2 regions of the Catenuloplanes niger genome follow, and region 2 is predicted to be linked to the other one. Evidence: riboswitches for the same ligand, from Rfam matches in the RefSeq annotation. Region 2 holds a riboswitch; the other holds the start of a gene.
What was found. A riboswitch is a leader RNA that binds a small molecule or an ion and turns the genes downstream of it on or off. The one in region 2 is predicted to bind cobalamin.
Positions count from the first base shown of each region.

Region 1 (6,988 bases), 360 kb from region 2:
GCCGGCGCGGAGGTCTCGATCTACGCGCTGGCGTTCGCGGCCTATCCCGTCGCGCTCTCGTCGGCGCGAGCCGGGCGCTGGGCGCTCGGCGCCGCCCTCACCGGTTTTCTGGGCTCCGGGCTGTTCGACGCGCTCGTCACCGGGCTTCCCACGGCCGGGGTCGACGAGCGCACGGAGTCGTTCAGCACCGCGCCGTGGACCGTGGCCGGTTACGGGACGGTGGTGCTCGCGGGCGGGTGGGCGCTCGCATGGATCGTCCGGAACCACCGCGCGCAGACCGCCGAGATCGCGGCGCTGCAGACGGCCCGGGCGGTCGCGGAGGAGCGGTTACGCATCGCGCGGGACGTGCACGACGTGGTGGGGCACAACCTCAGCGTGATCGCGATGAGGGCCGCGGTCGCGAACCATCTGGAGACGGACCGGCAGGCCGCGCTGCAGACCATCGAGCGGATCAGCCGGGCGGCGCTCGATGACGTGCGCGTCGTGCTCGACGGCCTCCGGGACACCACCGGCGACGGTCTCGAGCGGCTCGTCGGAGACGCCCGGGTGGCCGGCCTGGACGTCACGCTCGACGCGCCCGACCTGGCACCGTTGCCGCGGGAGCTGCGAACCTCCGTGCACGACATCGTCCGGGAGGCGCTGACCAACGTGCGCCGCCACGCCGACGCCACCCACTGCCGGGTCACCGTGGCGGTGTCGCCCGGCGAGGTCTCGCTGACGGTGGTGGACGACGGCTCCGGCGGTTCGGCGTCTCCCACACCCGGTCACGGCCTTCGCGGCATGCGGGAACGGGCCGCGCAGCACGGCGGGCGTCTGTCCGCCGCCGCGGAGCCGGGTGGCGGGTTCGCGGTCCGGGCCCGGCTGCCGATCCCGGCGGTTCCGGCATGATGGGCCGAGAGCTGCGCGTCCTGCTGGCCGACGACGAGCCGGTGTTCCGCGAGACGATCCGGGAGCTGCTCGACGCGACGCCGGGACTGATGGTGGTCGCCGAGGCCGCCACCGGCCGGGAGGCCGTCGCGCACGCCGTCAGCCACCGGCCGGACGTGGTGCTGATGGACGTGCGGATGCCCGACATGGACGGCATCGCCGCGACCGAGCGAATCACCGCCACCGACCCGGCACCGCAGGTGCTGGTGCTGACCACGTTCGACCTGGACGACCACGTCTACCGGGCGCTGCGGGCGGGTGCGAGCGGGTTCGTGCTGAAGGACGTCACGCCACCACGCCTGATCGACGCGATTCACACGGTCGCCGCCGGTGAGGCGCTGCTCGCGCCCAGCGTGACCCGCCGCCTGATCGCCGCGTCGCTGCACCGGACGGCCGCGCGCCGGTCCCTGGACGGCATCACCCCACGCGAGCGGGACGTCCTCGCCCTGATCACCCGGGGCCTGTCCAACAGCGAGATCGAGGCGACCATGCACATCAGCCGAGGCACCCTCAAGACCCACATCGGCAGCCTGCTCACCAAGTTGCAGGCCCGCGACCGCGCCCAGCTGGTGATCGCCGGCTACGAGTCCGGCCTCACCACCGGCTGACACCGGGCCCGGCCTACACCGGTCCGGACTGCACCGGGCCGGCACCAACACCCGCACAGGAAGGACCGGACGATGCCGCCGCACCGTTCACGCGCCGCCGCCGGCTCAGTCGAGCCAGGCGTTGCCGGGCAGGTCGCTGAGCTGGTTGATGTCCAGGGTCGGCGTGATCGACGAGGCCGGTGCGAGACCGAAGTGCTCGACCGCCTTGCGCACCCATTCCGCCGAGTCGATGTTCAGCGGGCCGGAGACCCACAGCGCGTACGGCAGGTTGACGAACCGTTCCTCCTTGACGGCCGTCAGGTTCCGCGACGCCGGGTTGGCCTTCAGCACGTCCACCTTCTGCTGGTAGGTCTGACCGGAGTAGTCGACGAAGAAGATGATGTCCGGGTCGGCCGCGGCGAGCCGCTCCCAGCCGACCTCCGTCCAGGTGTCCGAGACGTCGGCGGTCGCGTTCGTGACGCCCGCCGCGTCGAAGACGGCCTGCGGGCCGCCGTACGAGCCGGAGGTGAAGATCGCGTCGGTGCCCGAGTCGAAGAGGAACGCGGTCGGTGCCTCGCCGTTCCGGGGCGCGGCCGCCAGCGCCGCGCGACGCTGCTCGATGTCGGCGACGACGGCGTCCGCGGTCGGCCGGTGACCGGTCAGCTCACCGATGTTGCGCAGGTCGGTGGTGAGCGCGGTCCACGCGTCCATCGTGCCGCGCGCGCCGTCGTCCTGCTTACAGGTCTCGCTGAGCAGGTACGTCTTGATGCCGTGCGCCGTCAGATCCTCCGGCATCAGGTTGCGCGACTCGCTGAACCCGTAGCCGTACCCGGCGAACATCATCTCCGGGTCGGCGGCCAGGACGTTCTCCAGCGTGGGGTACTGGTCACCGACCACGGTCAGCTCGTTCACCCGCGCGTCGGGATAGGCCAGGGTGAGCACGTCCCGGTCGCGGTCCAGCCCGGTGACCGCGATCAGCTGGTCACGCGCACCGGCGGCCAGCGCGATCGAGATGATGCCGCCGTCGTAGGCGTAGAGCCGGTTCACCGGACCGTCCACGCTCACGTCCTGCCCGCAGTTCTGCACGGTGATCGCACCACCGCCGGTACCACCGGCACCGGCGGCGCCGGCGGAGGAGCCGGAGCCGCACGCGGACAGGCTCAGCACGAGGGCGGCGCCGGCCGCGATCGCGGTGCGGGTGCGGCCGGACGAAACGGGACTCATATCGGTGAGGCGTCCTCTCGAGGGTGGATGAGCAGGTGCAGCTGTGCACGCGCGGGATGCGGCACCTGCACGGAGCCGACACCGAAGTGCGACTCCACGTGCGCGGCGCTGAGCACCTCGCCGGGCGGGCCGACGGCGACGACGCTCGCGGGTTCCGCCGTCCGGTCCGCGCCGGCCGGCCAGCCGACGACGGCCAGCCGGTCGAAGAAACGCAGCGCCAGGTCGAGGTCGTGCACCGTGGCCACCAGCGTCCGGGCCCGGGCGGCGAGAACGCCCAGCAGGTCGAGCTGCCAGGCGACGTCGAGGTGGTTGGTCGGCTCGTCGAGCAGCATCACCGGGCACTGCTGCACCAGGCCCCGGGCCAGTACGGCCCGGCGCCGTTCGCCACCGGACAGTTGGTCGCAGGCGGAGTCGATCCGGTCGGCCAGCCCGACCGCGTCGAGCGCGGCCCGCACGAGCTCGTGCTCGGCGCGGCCACCGCGCGCCCACGGCCGGGTCTGCGGGACTCGGCCGAGCGCGACCATCTCGCCGACCCGCAGCTCCGCGGTCATCACGTCCTCCTGCGGCACGAAGGCCAGCCGGCGGGCGCGTTCCCGGGCCGGCAACCGGCGCAGGTCGACGAGCCGGTCCGGTCCGTCGGCGATCAGCGCGGTTCCGGCGCTGGGGGTCAGCACGCCGGCCAGCACCCGCAGCAGCGTCGTCTTGCCGGCGCCGTTCACGCCGATGATCCCCAGCCGCGTACCGTCCGGGACCTCGAGGTCGACGTCGCGCAGCACGGTGCGGCCGCCCAGGCGGGCGGCGACGCCGGCCAGGCGCAGCGCGGTCACCGGTCGCCACCGAACCGGTACTGGGAGCGGCCCATCAGGAGCAGGAACAGCGGGGCGCCGAGCACACCGGTCACCACGCCCAGCGGGATCTCCTGCGGCCGCACCGCCACCCGGGCGAGCACGTCCACCCACACCAGGAACACCGCGCCCGTCACCGCCGCGACCGGGAGGACGACGCGGTGCCGGGCGCCGACGACCAGCCGGGCCGCGTGCGGCACGATCAGCCCGACGAATCCGACGCCTCCGCTCACCGCCACCAGCACGCCGACCAGCACGGACAGGCCGACGAACAGCGTCGTGCGCAGGCCGGCCACGCCGACCCCGAGTGCCGCAGCGGTCTCCGGCCCGGCGGCGAGCGCGTCCAGCCAGCGGTGGATCGCCAGCATCCCGGCCGCGAGCACGACGACGAGCAGCGCGGGGATCCACAACTTCTCCCAGGTGGCGCCGCCGACGCTGCCCAGCATCCAGAACATCACCGAGTTCGCCGCACGCGCGTCGTCGCTGAGGAAGACCAGCAGCGACGCGATCGCCGACAACCCGGAGGAGAGCACCACGCCGGACAGCACCAGCCGCAACGGGGTCAGGCCACCCTGCGCCGTGGCGATCAGCCAGATCAGCACCGCGGAACCGACCGCGCCCAGCAGCGCGCCGGCCGAGACGGCGTAGATGCCGAAGCCGGCGAGCGCGCCGGTGGTGATGGCGGCCGTCGCGCCGACCGAGGCGCCGGAGCTGATGCCGAGCAGGTACGGGTCGGCCAGCGAGTTGCGGACCAGGGTCTGCATCCCGGCACCGGCGACGGCCAGGCCCGCGCCCACGACCACCGCCATGAGCGCCCGGGGCAGCCGCAGTTCCCAGACGATGACGTCCCAGCGGCCGGGGGCGGCACCGGTGAGCCGGTCGGTGACGGCCGCGACCACGTCGGCCGGCGGGATGCGTTCGGAGCCGAAACCGAGCGAGCCGATCACGCTGAGCACCGTAGCGACGACCAGCACGATCATGAGCGGCCAGAACGGCAGCCGGCGGGGTGGTCTCAGGTCCACAGCGAGGGGGCCTCTCGGGTCTGGAGACCCTGATCGCGAGAGTCCAATCGACAGCGGTGAGCCGACAGGTCTTCGGACTCGGGGTCAGCCGGCGGCACGGCCTTCCCAGGAAGAAGCTCCCCAGTGGCGTTGTCGTGCCGCCGTCGCCCTTACCGCTGCGCGCCAGTCCCGGATTCGCACCGGAGTTCCCTGGCATCCGTCGGGATGCGGTCGACTCGCGCCGGACACTAGCACACGCGGTCCGCCGGCCGGTTCCGGCGACCGGCGGACCGCGACGCCCGTCACCCGCGACGGCTGTTCAGCCGCGACGGCTGTTCACCCGCGACGGCTGTTCAGCCGCGACGGCTGTTCACCCGCGACGGCTGTTCAGCCGCGACGGCTGTTCAGCCGCGACGCACGTCGCCGGGACTGTGTCACCGGGGTGTCGTCAGCCCGTACTTGGCGCGGAACTTCTCCACCCGGCCCGCGGTGTCGAGCAGGCGCTGGCGGCCGGTCCAGAACGGGTGGCTGGCGGCGGAGATCTCGACGTCGAGCACCGGGTAGGTGTTGCCGTCCTCCCATTCGACGGTGCGGTCGCTGGTGGCGGTCGACCGGGTGAGGAAGGAGAAGCCGGCGCTGCGGTCGCGGTAGACGACGTAGTGGTAGGACGGGTGGATTCCGGACTTCATGCGGTGGTTCCTTTCGTGGGTACGCCTACGTGAGCGAGGCGGGGGTGAGCGCCGGCAGCGGGAAGCAGCCGGCGAACGGGTCGTCCCAGCCGCGCCAGCCGTCCGCGCCCTCGGCCAGTTCCGGGTCGGTGAGCAGGCAGGCGGTCAGGTCGCGGTGCAGGTCGGCGGCGTCGGTGTCGATCCCGACGAAGGCCAGCCGGGTGTGCCGGTCGCCGTAGTACGGGTCCCAGTCCAGGTCGGCGGCGAGCCGGCGCCGGTCGCCGGCGTGCGCCAGGTGGGCCGGGGGCAGCGCGTCGAGCCAGTGGCCGAGCGCGTGGAGCGACACCGCGCAGCCGGCCGACTCCCAGGCCAGCACCGTGTCCGGCTGACTGGCGATCCAGCAGACGCCGCGGGCCCGTACCGTCTCGCGGGTCACGGTTTCCAGCAGCGCGTGCAGGCGCGCGGGATGGAACGGCCGGCGCGCCCGGAACAGCAGCGACACCACGCCGCAGTCCGGCATCGGCTCGTCCACGCCGACCGGGTATCCCTCCAGGCTGCGGATCAGCGGGTCCGGGATGCCGGGCTCATGCCGCGCCGTTGACGTTGACGTTGACGTTGACGGGAACGTGGCCGGGCCGGCGGGTACGTGCAGGTGTGTCGCCCAGGGCACCAGCCGGTGCAGCAGGATCTGCAGCCGGGCCGTCTCGAGCCCGCCGCCGGGCGCCTCCCCGTGCAGGACGACCGTGTCCGCGTACTCGAGCTGATGGCAGACCACCTCGGCGACGGACCGCCGGTCGTCGTCGGCGGCGTGCAGGCCGCGGTCGGTGAGGTCGTCGGTGCCGTCGAGGTCGTCGAGCAGGTGCGCGGCGTCGGCGACGGTGACGTAGGCGCCGATCCGCAGGTGCCGGTGCGCGGCGTGGTGGTGGGCGTAGGCCTCGGCGAACATCCGCGGCTCGATCGCCTCGGGCAGCACCAGGACCAGATCACGACCGTCGTGGGTACGGGCGAGCCGCTCCAGCAGCGGCAACAGTTCCTCCCGCAGGGTGCAGAACACGCAGCCGTGCACCAGCGTGACCGGCTCGTCCTCCAGGACCGCGGTCGCGGTGGTCACCCGGCGGCGCAGGACCCCGTCCCGGATCCCGGACAGGTCGTGGCTGACCAGCAGCGCGCCCGCCGCCCCGGCCGGCACCGCGCGCGCGACCGCGAGCGTGGCGTCCGGCCGGAAGCCGCAGACCACGGTGAGCGTGGCCCGGGCGTGGCGGTGCCGGGTGTCGGCGTGCGCGGTACGGCGCTTCGGGACGGCCATCGTCGGCTCCTTTCACAGAGCCTAGACGATAACGGTTCCCGTTTTCATTTGTACAGCCGCCGCGCGGTCCACCGACGCGCCACCGCCGACGCGGGAACGGCGCGGTGGGGCCGTCACCGTCCGCGACCTGGGCCGGCGTATTCGCGTCGACGATCCGGCCACCGGCCCGGCCGGCACCGGGCCTCACGCGGGCTGAACGCGCAGACCGGGACGGATGCGGCATACTGCCAGGACGGCATGCCCGGCACGTGCGCGAACCCCTGTCGAAGCTGGCCGCGACTCGTATCCGAACGAGCCGGCGACGCGGGTCAGCATGTCGTCGCCGGGTGCGGAGCCGCTCGGCCGCGAGCACGATCGGCGATCGGCCATGGGCGATCGGCCATCGGGTGAGGTGGGCGATCGACGTCTCACCGGCGCGGGTGCGGAAGCG
Region 1 is NZ_JAVDYC010000001.1:9,142,699-9,149,686, forward strand. Features, by position in the region: gene J2S44_RS40120 (sensor histidine kinase) at 1-888, shown strand, start outside; gene J2S44_RS40125 (response regulator) at 888-1,535, shown strand; gene J2S44_RS40130 (ABC transporter substrate-binding protein) at 1,641-2,738, opposite strand; gene J2S44_RS40135 (ABC transporter ATP-binding protein) at 2,735-3,565, opposite strand; gene J2S44_RS40140 (FecCD family ABC transporter permease) at 3,562-4,563, opposite strand; cobalamin riboswitch at 4,652-4,835, opposite strand; gene J2S44_RS40145 (type B 50S ribosomal protein L31) at 5,019-5,273, opposite strand; gene J2S44_RS40150 (GTP-binding protein) at 5,299-6,558, opposite strand.
Region 1: it holds a riboswitch for cobalamin, as region 2 does, so the genes downstream of both, J2S44_RS40140 (FecCD family ABC transporter permease) here and bluB (5,6-dimethylbenzimidazole synthase) in region 2, are expected to answer to the same signal.

Region 2 (6,988 bases):
GTGCCGGACGGGCGGGCCGCGAACCAGCCGTTCTCGGTCGTGACCTTCAGGCCGCCCAGCGCGGCGCCGTTGCCGGGCGCCGACGTGAGCGTGGCCGTGATCGGCTCGCCGGCCAGCGAGGTCGCGGTGACCTGGGACGGGGAGAGCTTGGCCAGGACCGCCTTCTCCTCGCGGGTGGCGGGCGCGTCGATCCGCGCGTAGGACGGCGCGCCGAACCGCGCGACCAGCTCGCCGTAGTGCTGGGACGGCGACCTGCCGGTCACCGCCTGGATCTCGGAGGCGAGCAGGCAGAGCAGGATGCCGTCCTTGTCGGTGGTCCAGACCGAGCCGTCGCGGCGCAGGAACGAGGCGCCGGCGCTCTCCTCGCCGCCGAACGCGACCGAGCCGTCGAGCAGGCCGGGGACGAACCACTTGAAGCCGACCGGGACCTCGACCAGCCGGCGGCCGAGCGACGCGGCCACCCGGTTGATCATCGAGGACGAGACGAGCGTCTTGCCCACCGCGGCGTCCGCGGACCAGCCGGACCGGGAGCCGTAGAGGTACTGGATCGCGACCGCGAGATAGTGGTTCGGGTTCATCAGGCCGCCGTCCGGCGTGACGATGCCGTGCCGGTCCGCGTCCGCGTCGTTGCCGGTGGCGATCTGGTACGCGTCGCGCTTGCCGATCAGCGACGCCATCGCGTACGGCGAGGAACAGTCCATCCGGATCTTGCCGTCCCAGTCCAGCGTCATGAACGGCCAGGCCGGGTCCGTCTCCGGGTTGACCACGGTCAGGTCCAGACGGTGCCGGTCCGCGATCTCCCCCCAGTACGCCACGCTGGCGCCGCCGAGCGGGTCCGCGCCGATCCGCACGCCCGCGTCGCGCACCGCGTCCAGGTCGAGCACGGACGGCAGGTCGTCCACGTAGGAGGCCAGATAGTCGTACCGGCCGGTGGTGTCCGCGTTGACCGCCCGCGCGTACGGCATCCGGCGCACCCCGGTCAGCCCGTCCGCGATCAGCGCGTTCGCCCGGTCCTGGATCCACTTCGTGGCGTCCGTGTCGGCCGGGCCGCCGTTCGGCGGGTTGTACTTGAACCCGCCGTCCGCCGGCGGGTTGTGCGACGGCGTGACGACCACACCGTCCGCGAGCCCGGTGCGCCGGCCGCGGTTCGCGGTCAGGATCGCATGCGACAGCGCCGGCGTCGGCGTGAACCCGTCCCGGCTGTCCAGCAGCACGGTCACGCCGTTCGCCGCGAACACCTCGACCGCGCTTGTCGTGGCCGGCTCGGACAGCGCGTGCGTGTCCCGCCCGATGAACAGCGGGCCGTCGACGCCCTGCTCCTCCCGGTACTCACAGATCGCCTGGCTGATCGCCACGATGTGGTCCTCGTTGAACGCGGAATTCAGCGACGACCCACGATGGCCGGACGTCCCGAACGCCACCTGCTGCGCGGGCACGTTCACATCCGGATGCCGGTCGCGATAGGCGGCGAGCAACTCCGCCACATCGATCAGGTCGCCCGGCTCCGCGGGCTGGCCGGCACGGGGGTGAACAGACACGGCGGTCTCCTCGGGTTTCGCGCATGAGGACGTCTTGCCTCGACCCTAATGTCCACCCGCGTCACCCGCCCGCCACACCCCCGAGATCACGTCACCACCCGGGCCCACACCGGCCCGCCCGCGCTCACCGCTGGGCGGCGTGCCGCGGCGATCATCGACCGATGCGAAAAGGTCGTCGCGAGGGCCGGACGACCTCACTTTCGCATCGGTCAATGATCACCCTGGTCGTGGTGCGCGGGTGGTCATCTGAGTGCTCGCGTGCTTTCGCCGGCCGGGGAGGGCGCACGCGCGTACGTACCGCCGGATGGGCTTGTGATCTGGTCCTCGCGGGCGGGTAGGGTGCCGGATGGCACGAACTTTGTTGCGAGGTGCCCGGCCGGCGACGGCGGGGAGAATCGGGAAGCCGGTGTGAATCCGGCACGGGCCCGCCGCGGTGACCGGGGAGCTGCCGCCCATGCGCGTACGCGCGGCCACTGGCCCTGACCGGCTGGGAAGGCGGGCGGTGAGGTGACGATCCGGGAGTCCGAAGACCGGCCTCGCGCCTGATGACCCCGGCATGCCCGGGGCCGGACCGCAGCGGGAGCCTGCCGTGAACCATGACCTGTACGAGATCATCCACCGTCGCCGGGACGTCCGCGGCCAGTTCACCGGTGAACCGGTACCGGACGCCGTGCTCGACCGGGTGCTCGGCGCCGCACACGCGGCACCGAGCGTGGGACTGTCCCAGCCGTGGGACTTCGTGATCGTCCGCGGCCGCGCGACCCGGGAGGGGTTCCACGACCACGTACGCCGGGAGCGCGAGGTGTTCGCGGCCACGCTGGACGCGGACGCGGCGGCCCGGTTCGCCCGCATCAAGATCGACGGCGTGCTGGAGTCGACGCTGTCGATCGTGGTCACCTACGACCCGGACCGGGGCGGCCCGGCCGTGCTCGGACGGCACGCGATCGCGGACGCCGGGCTCTACTCCGCCTGCCTCGCCGTGCAGAACCTGTGGCTGGCCGCGACCGCGGAACGGCTCGGCGTCGGCTGGGTGTCGTTCTACCGCGAGGAGTTCGTCCGCGACCTGCTCGGCATCCCGGCCACCATCCGGCCGATCGCCTGGCTGTGCGTCGGCCCGGTCACCCACCTCGAGGACACACCCGACCTCGAACGCCACGGCTGGCGCCACCGCCGCCCCCTGCGCCTCGCCCGGCACGACGACCGGTGGGGTACCCACAGCGAGCCCGCCCCGCGATAGCCGGCGAGGCCGGTTGCCCGGCCCGCCCCGGTCGCCGTTCGCCCGGGTCCTTCCGGCTCTGCCTCGGCAGCACGGGGGCGGGCTGAGCCCGTCCCCGCGCGGGTCCTGCTCCGCTCGCCCCGCCGCTCGGTGCCGGCCGCGGTGTGTCGGCCGGGGTGTGCTGGCCGGGGTGTCGGCAGCGGTGTGTCGGCCGGGGTTGGCCGCCGGCTCGGTGCCGGAGGGCGCTGTCAGTCGGGGCGTGGTCGGCTGGTGCGTGGTCGGATCGGTGCCGGGTGTGCGGTCAGCTGCGGCGGGGCGGGGCGGAAGGGCGCGCCGGATCGGTGCCGCGTGCGTCGCACCCGGGTCAGAGCCGCGTGCAGCGCGGCCGCGCCCAGGAGGGAGAGCGCGAACACGCCGATTCAGCCGGGCACCCGTGGTGTGCACGAGGAACGCGCCCGGCAACCGGGAGACGAGCGCCGCGCCGGCCACGGCGATCAGCGCGGCGACCCCCAGAACAGGCCCGGCCGGGTGGTGACGGCCGGTGGATCACCGTGCCAGGCGTGCAGCAGCCGGCGGCGCCCGATGTGGACCGCGAGCAGCAGCGCGGCGATCGCGCCACCGACTGTCGACGCCAGGTCGGCGATCGGCGCGTGGTCGGTGACCGCGTCCCACCCCTGGTGGGACGCGGCACCGGCCAGCGCCGACAGGACGGTGACCAGGAACGCCGGCCGGCTCGCACCGAGCACCCCGTAGTCGCGGGCCGCCAGCCACACCGGTCGCGCGGGCAGGTGCGCGGCGACGACCGGTGCGGCCCGGCGCACCAGGACCGCGCACGCCAGCGTCACCGGCAGGCAGAACAGCGGCAGCCCGGCCGGTCCGTGCGCCACCTGGTAGAGCGCCGTGCCGTTGACCGCCTCGAGGGCGGTGCCGTCCAGCGCGTACGCCAGGTCCGGCGACGCCGACCCGACCACCAGCGCCACCCCGTCGAACCAGCGCGGCCGCCACAGCTTCAACGGCAACGGCAGCGCGGCATGCGAGGGAAACGTCAACGGCATGCCCGGACCCTAACGGCGGGTGTCACCGATCCTGCGGGCGGATCGGGCGGTCCACAGTGGTACGAGACGGCCGTCAGTGTGCTCGGCCGCGGCTTCCGCACGCGCGCTGTGCCGTTTCCGGTGGCGGCGGTTCGATCTCGACTGCGCGGCGTGCGTTCGCGCCAGCCTCCGCGTCTCCCGGCACACCGGAAGGTAGGCGCACGCCGGAAGGCAGGCACACGCCGGGAGGCAGACGCACGCCGGGAGGCTGGCATGAACTGGGGAACGCCGGTATACGGGGAACGTCGGCACGCGCGGAAGGGCCGGCACGCGGCGGTGCTGCTGGCATGACGCGCGCCGAACGCCGGTCACGCGCCGGGAGCGCGCGTCCGTCGGGAGGCCGGACGAGTGTCGCCGCCTCGGTCATGCGCCGCCTCGGTCATGCGCCATCTCGGTCATGCGCCGGATCGCGGCGAGCGCCGTTCTCCGGCGTGCGCCCGGAATTTCGGGCATCCGCTGGGCCCGCCCGGCCCGGCGGTGCGCTCAGCGCGCGTGGCGGCGGTGCAGGTCGGCGAGCCGGCCGAGGGTGTCCGTCACGGTGCGACGCTGCGGACCGGTGAGTGCGGCCGAGGCCCCGGCGATGTCGTCCGCGAGTGGTCGGAGTTCGTCGACCAGGCGCTGCCGTGCGTGCGGCGTGATCACCACGGTCTGCCGGCGGCGATCGGTCGGATGCGGTCGCCGTTCCGCGAGGCCGTGCCGTTCCAGGCGGTCGACCAGGCCGGTCGCGGCGCCGGACGTGATGCCGAGCAGCCGGCCGAGCTCGACCGGTCCCATCGGGTCGCCGGAGATCGACAGGTGTTTGAGCGCGAGGTAGTCACCCCCGGTCAGACCCATCCGGCGGGCGATGGCCGCGTCGAGTTCGGCGGCGGCGACGGCGAGGTGGTGCACGGCCCACGCCAGATCGTCCGTGGCGGGCGGATGCTCAGACATGCGGAAGAGCATACGATGGCTTAGAAACTAAGCTACCGACGATGTGAGGTATCCATGGACGACCGCATCCGCTCACTGGCCCTCGCCGCCGCCACCGGCGCGTTCGTGGCCACGCCCACGCTCGGCGCGGTCTTCGGCGCCGGCGAGCAGACCCGCCGGTACGACACGGTGATCACACCTCCGGCGTACGCCTTCTGGGTCTGGGCGCCGATCTTCGCCGGCGCCGCCGCGTCGACCGTCGCGCAGTGTCGCGCGACCGGCCGGGGTGACCCGGTCAGCCGGCGCGCCGGATGGCCGCTGGCCGCCGCGTACGCCGCGAACACGGCCTGGTCGGTCGCGGCACAGAGTGACCGGTTCCGCTACACGCCATACCTGCTGCCGCTGGCCACCGCGTGCGCCGCGACCGCGCACATCCGGCTGCAGGACGCCGGCCCGGCCCGCGGCGCGCTGGCCCTGACACCGGCGAGCACCGGGCTGCTCCTCGGCTGGACCGCGCTGGCCAGCACCGTCAACATCGCCGCGGTCACGGTTCCCGGAAAACCCTCCCACGGTACGGTGGCCGCGTGCGCGGCCGGTCTGCTCGCCGCGTCCACCGCGCTGGCGACCGGGGTCGCCGCCAGCCGGCGCGGCGCACTGCCGTTCGCCCTCGCCGCCGGCTGGGGCCTGCTCACCACCGCGCTCACCGGCTCCCGCCCGCGCCCGGTCCGCCTCGCCGCCGCACTCGGCGCCACCACGGTCGCCCTCGCCGCCGCCCACGCCTCCACCCTTTCCGGCACCGGCACCGGCACCGGCACCCGGCGCCTGCGGCACCTCGACGCTCGGCGCCGGCGGCACCTTGACCGAGACGCCCGGCGCCGAAGCCGGACTCCATGAGAGCCCGGCGCGTAGCGTCCCGAGGCGCCCTGCCTCATCGATCTGAGGATGTGCAGACTTCGGCGAGTCCGGTTCGGCACCGATGCCGCCCCGCATCGCTTACGGGCCGCGCTGGTGTCAGCGTGACGCGGCCCGCGCTGCTCGCGTTCGCCCGGCCGGAAGCATCTCGCCCGGCGTCGAAGGACTTCCCAAACCGCAGGGCCGCGAGCAGCGCGATGCGGTTCGCGTTGCTCGCGGTTCGCGCTGGTAGCAGCGCGAACCTGACCGCGCAGGGCTCGGCGCGGCCAGGCGATCCGCTTCCCTCGCTCGAGGAATCAATCCAGCCTCCTAGGATGCGATAGGCGCTGTGCAGGGCTCGACGGAGGCCGCCGTCGCGTGGGCGAGGCTGCATCCTCGGAGGCCGGCCGGAGCGCGGCAACGCCGCGACGGGGGCATGACCGTGGTGCCGATCCACGACGGTGGCCGGGCGGGACTCGGTGGTGACGGAGGGCGCTGGTGACCCGCGGCGGTGCTAGATCGCGGGGACGGGGTGGGATTCGGCGACGTCGCGGGCCGCGCGGACGAAGGCGGCTACCGCCGGCGATCGCGACGTGGCCGGCCAGACCACCGAGAGCGGTACCGGGTCCAGGTCCGGTACCGGGCGGTAGGCGATGCCCGGCCGGGGGAAGCGCCCGGCCACCCACTCGGGCAGGAACCAGACCGCGCTGCCGACCTCGACCAGGTTGAAGATCTGCGAGAGGTCGCGGAGCCGGTCCGCGGGCGGTGGCGCGACCCGGCCCCGTTCGGCCGGTGAGCCGTAGGGGAGGAGGCGGCCGGTCAGGTCGGGGAGGCGGATGACCGTGCGTGCGGCGAGTGGATCGGCTGCGGCGAGCGCCACCACGGTCGGGCCGGTCAGCAGCAGTTCGGAGTCCAGGCCGGCGGCGTCGAACGGCCCGGGCAGCAACGCCACGTCGGCCCGGCCGTCGCGCAGCGCCCGCTCCTGCTCTCCCGGCCCGCCGAGCAACAACTCCACCGGCCCGCCGAGCAACGACGCCACCGGCGCGCCGAGCAACGACGCCACCGGCGCGTGCGGCGGCGCCTCGACCGCCGCTCCCGGCGACGTTTCGGCCCGCGCACCGGGCGGCGCTTCGACCGCCGCACCGGGCCGCGCCTCGACCGCCGCACTCGGCGGCGTTTCGGTCCGCGGGCCCGGCGCGGGTTGGTGGCCGGGCCGTCGTGGGGGCACGGCCGGGGTGCCGGACGGCCGCGCCGCGTTCGTGGCGTAGGCGTCCAGGATCGTGGGCAGCAGGCCGCCGTCGTAGTCGGCCTTGAGGGCGAGGCGCAGTCCGGGCCGGCCG
Region 2 is NZ_JAVDYC010000001.1:9,498,144-9,505,131, reverse strand. Features, by position in the region: gene pgm (phosphoglucomutase (alpha-D-glucose-1,6-bisphosphate-dependent)) at 1-1,538, opposite strand, end outside; cobalamin riboswitch at 1,888-2,091, shown strand; gene bluB (5,6-dimethylbenzimidazole synthase) at 2,128-2,775, shown strand; gene J2S44_RS41845 (DUF4184 family protein) at 3,249-3,809, opposite strand; gene J2S44_RS41840 (MarR family winged helix-turn-helix transcriptional regulator) at 4,332-4,778, opposite strand; gene J2S44_RS41835 (TspO-related membrane protein) at 4,833-5,651, shown strand; partial or broken gene J2S44_RS43155 (LysR substrate-binding domain-containing protein) at 6,163-6,651, opposite strand; partial or broken gene J2S44_RS43100 (LysR family transcriptional regulator) at 6,880-6,988, opposite strand, start outside.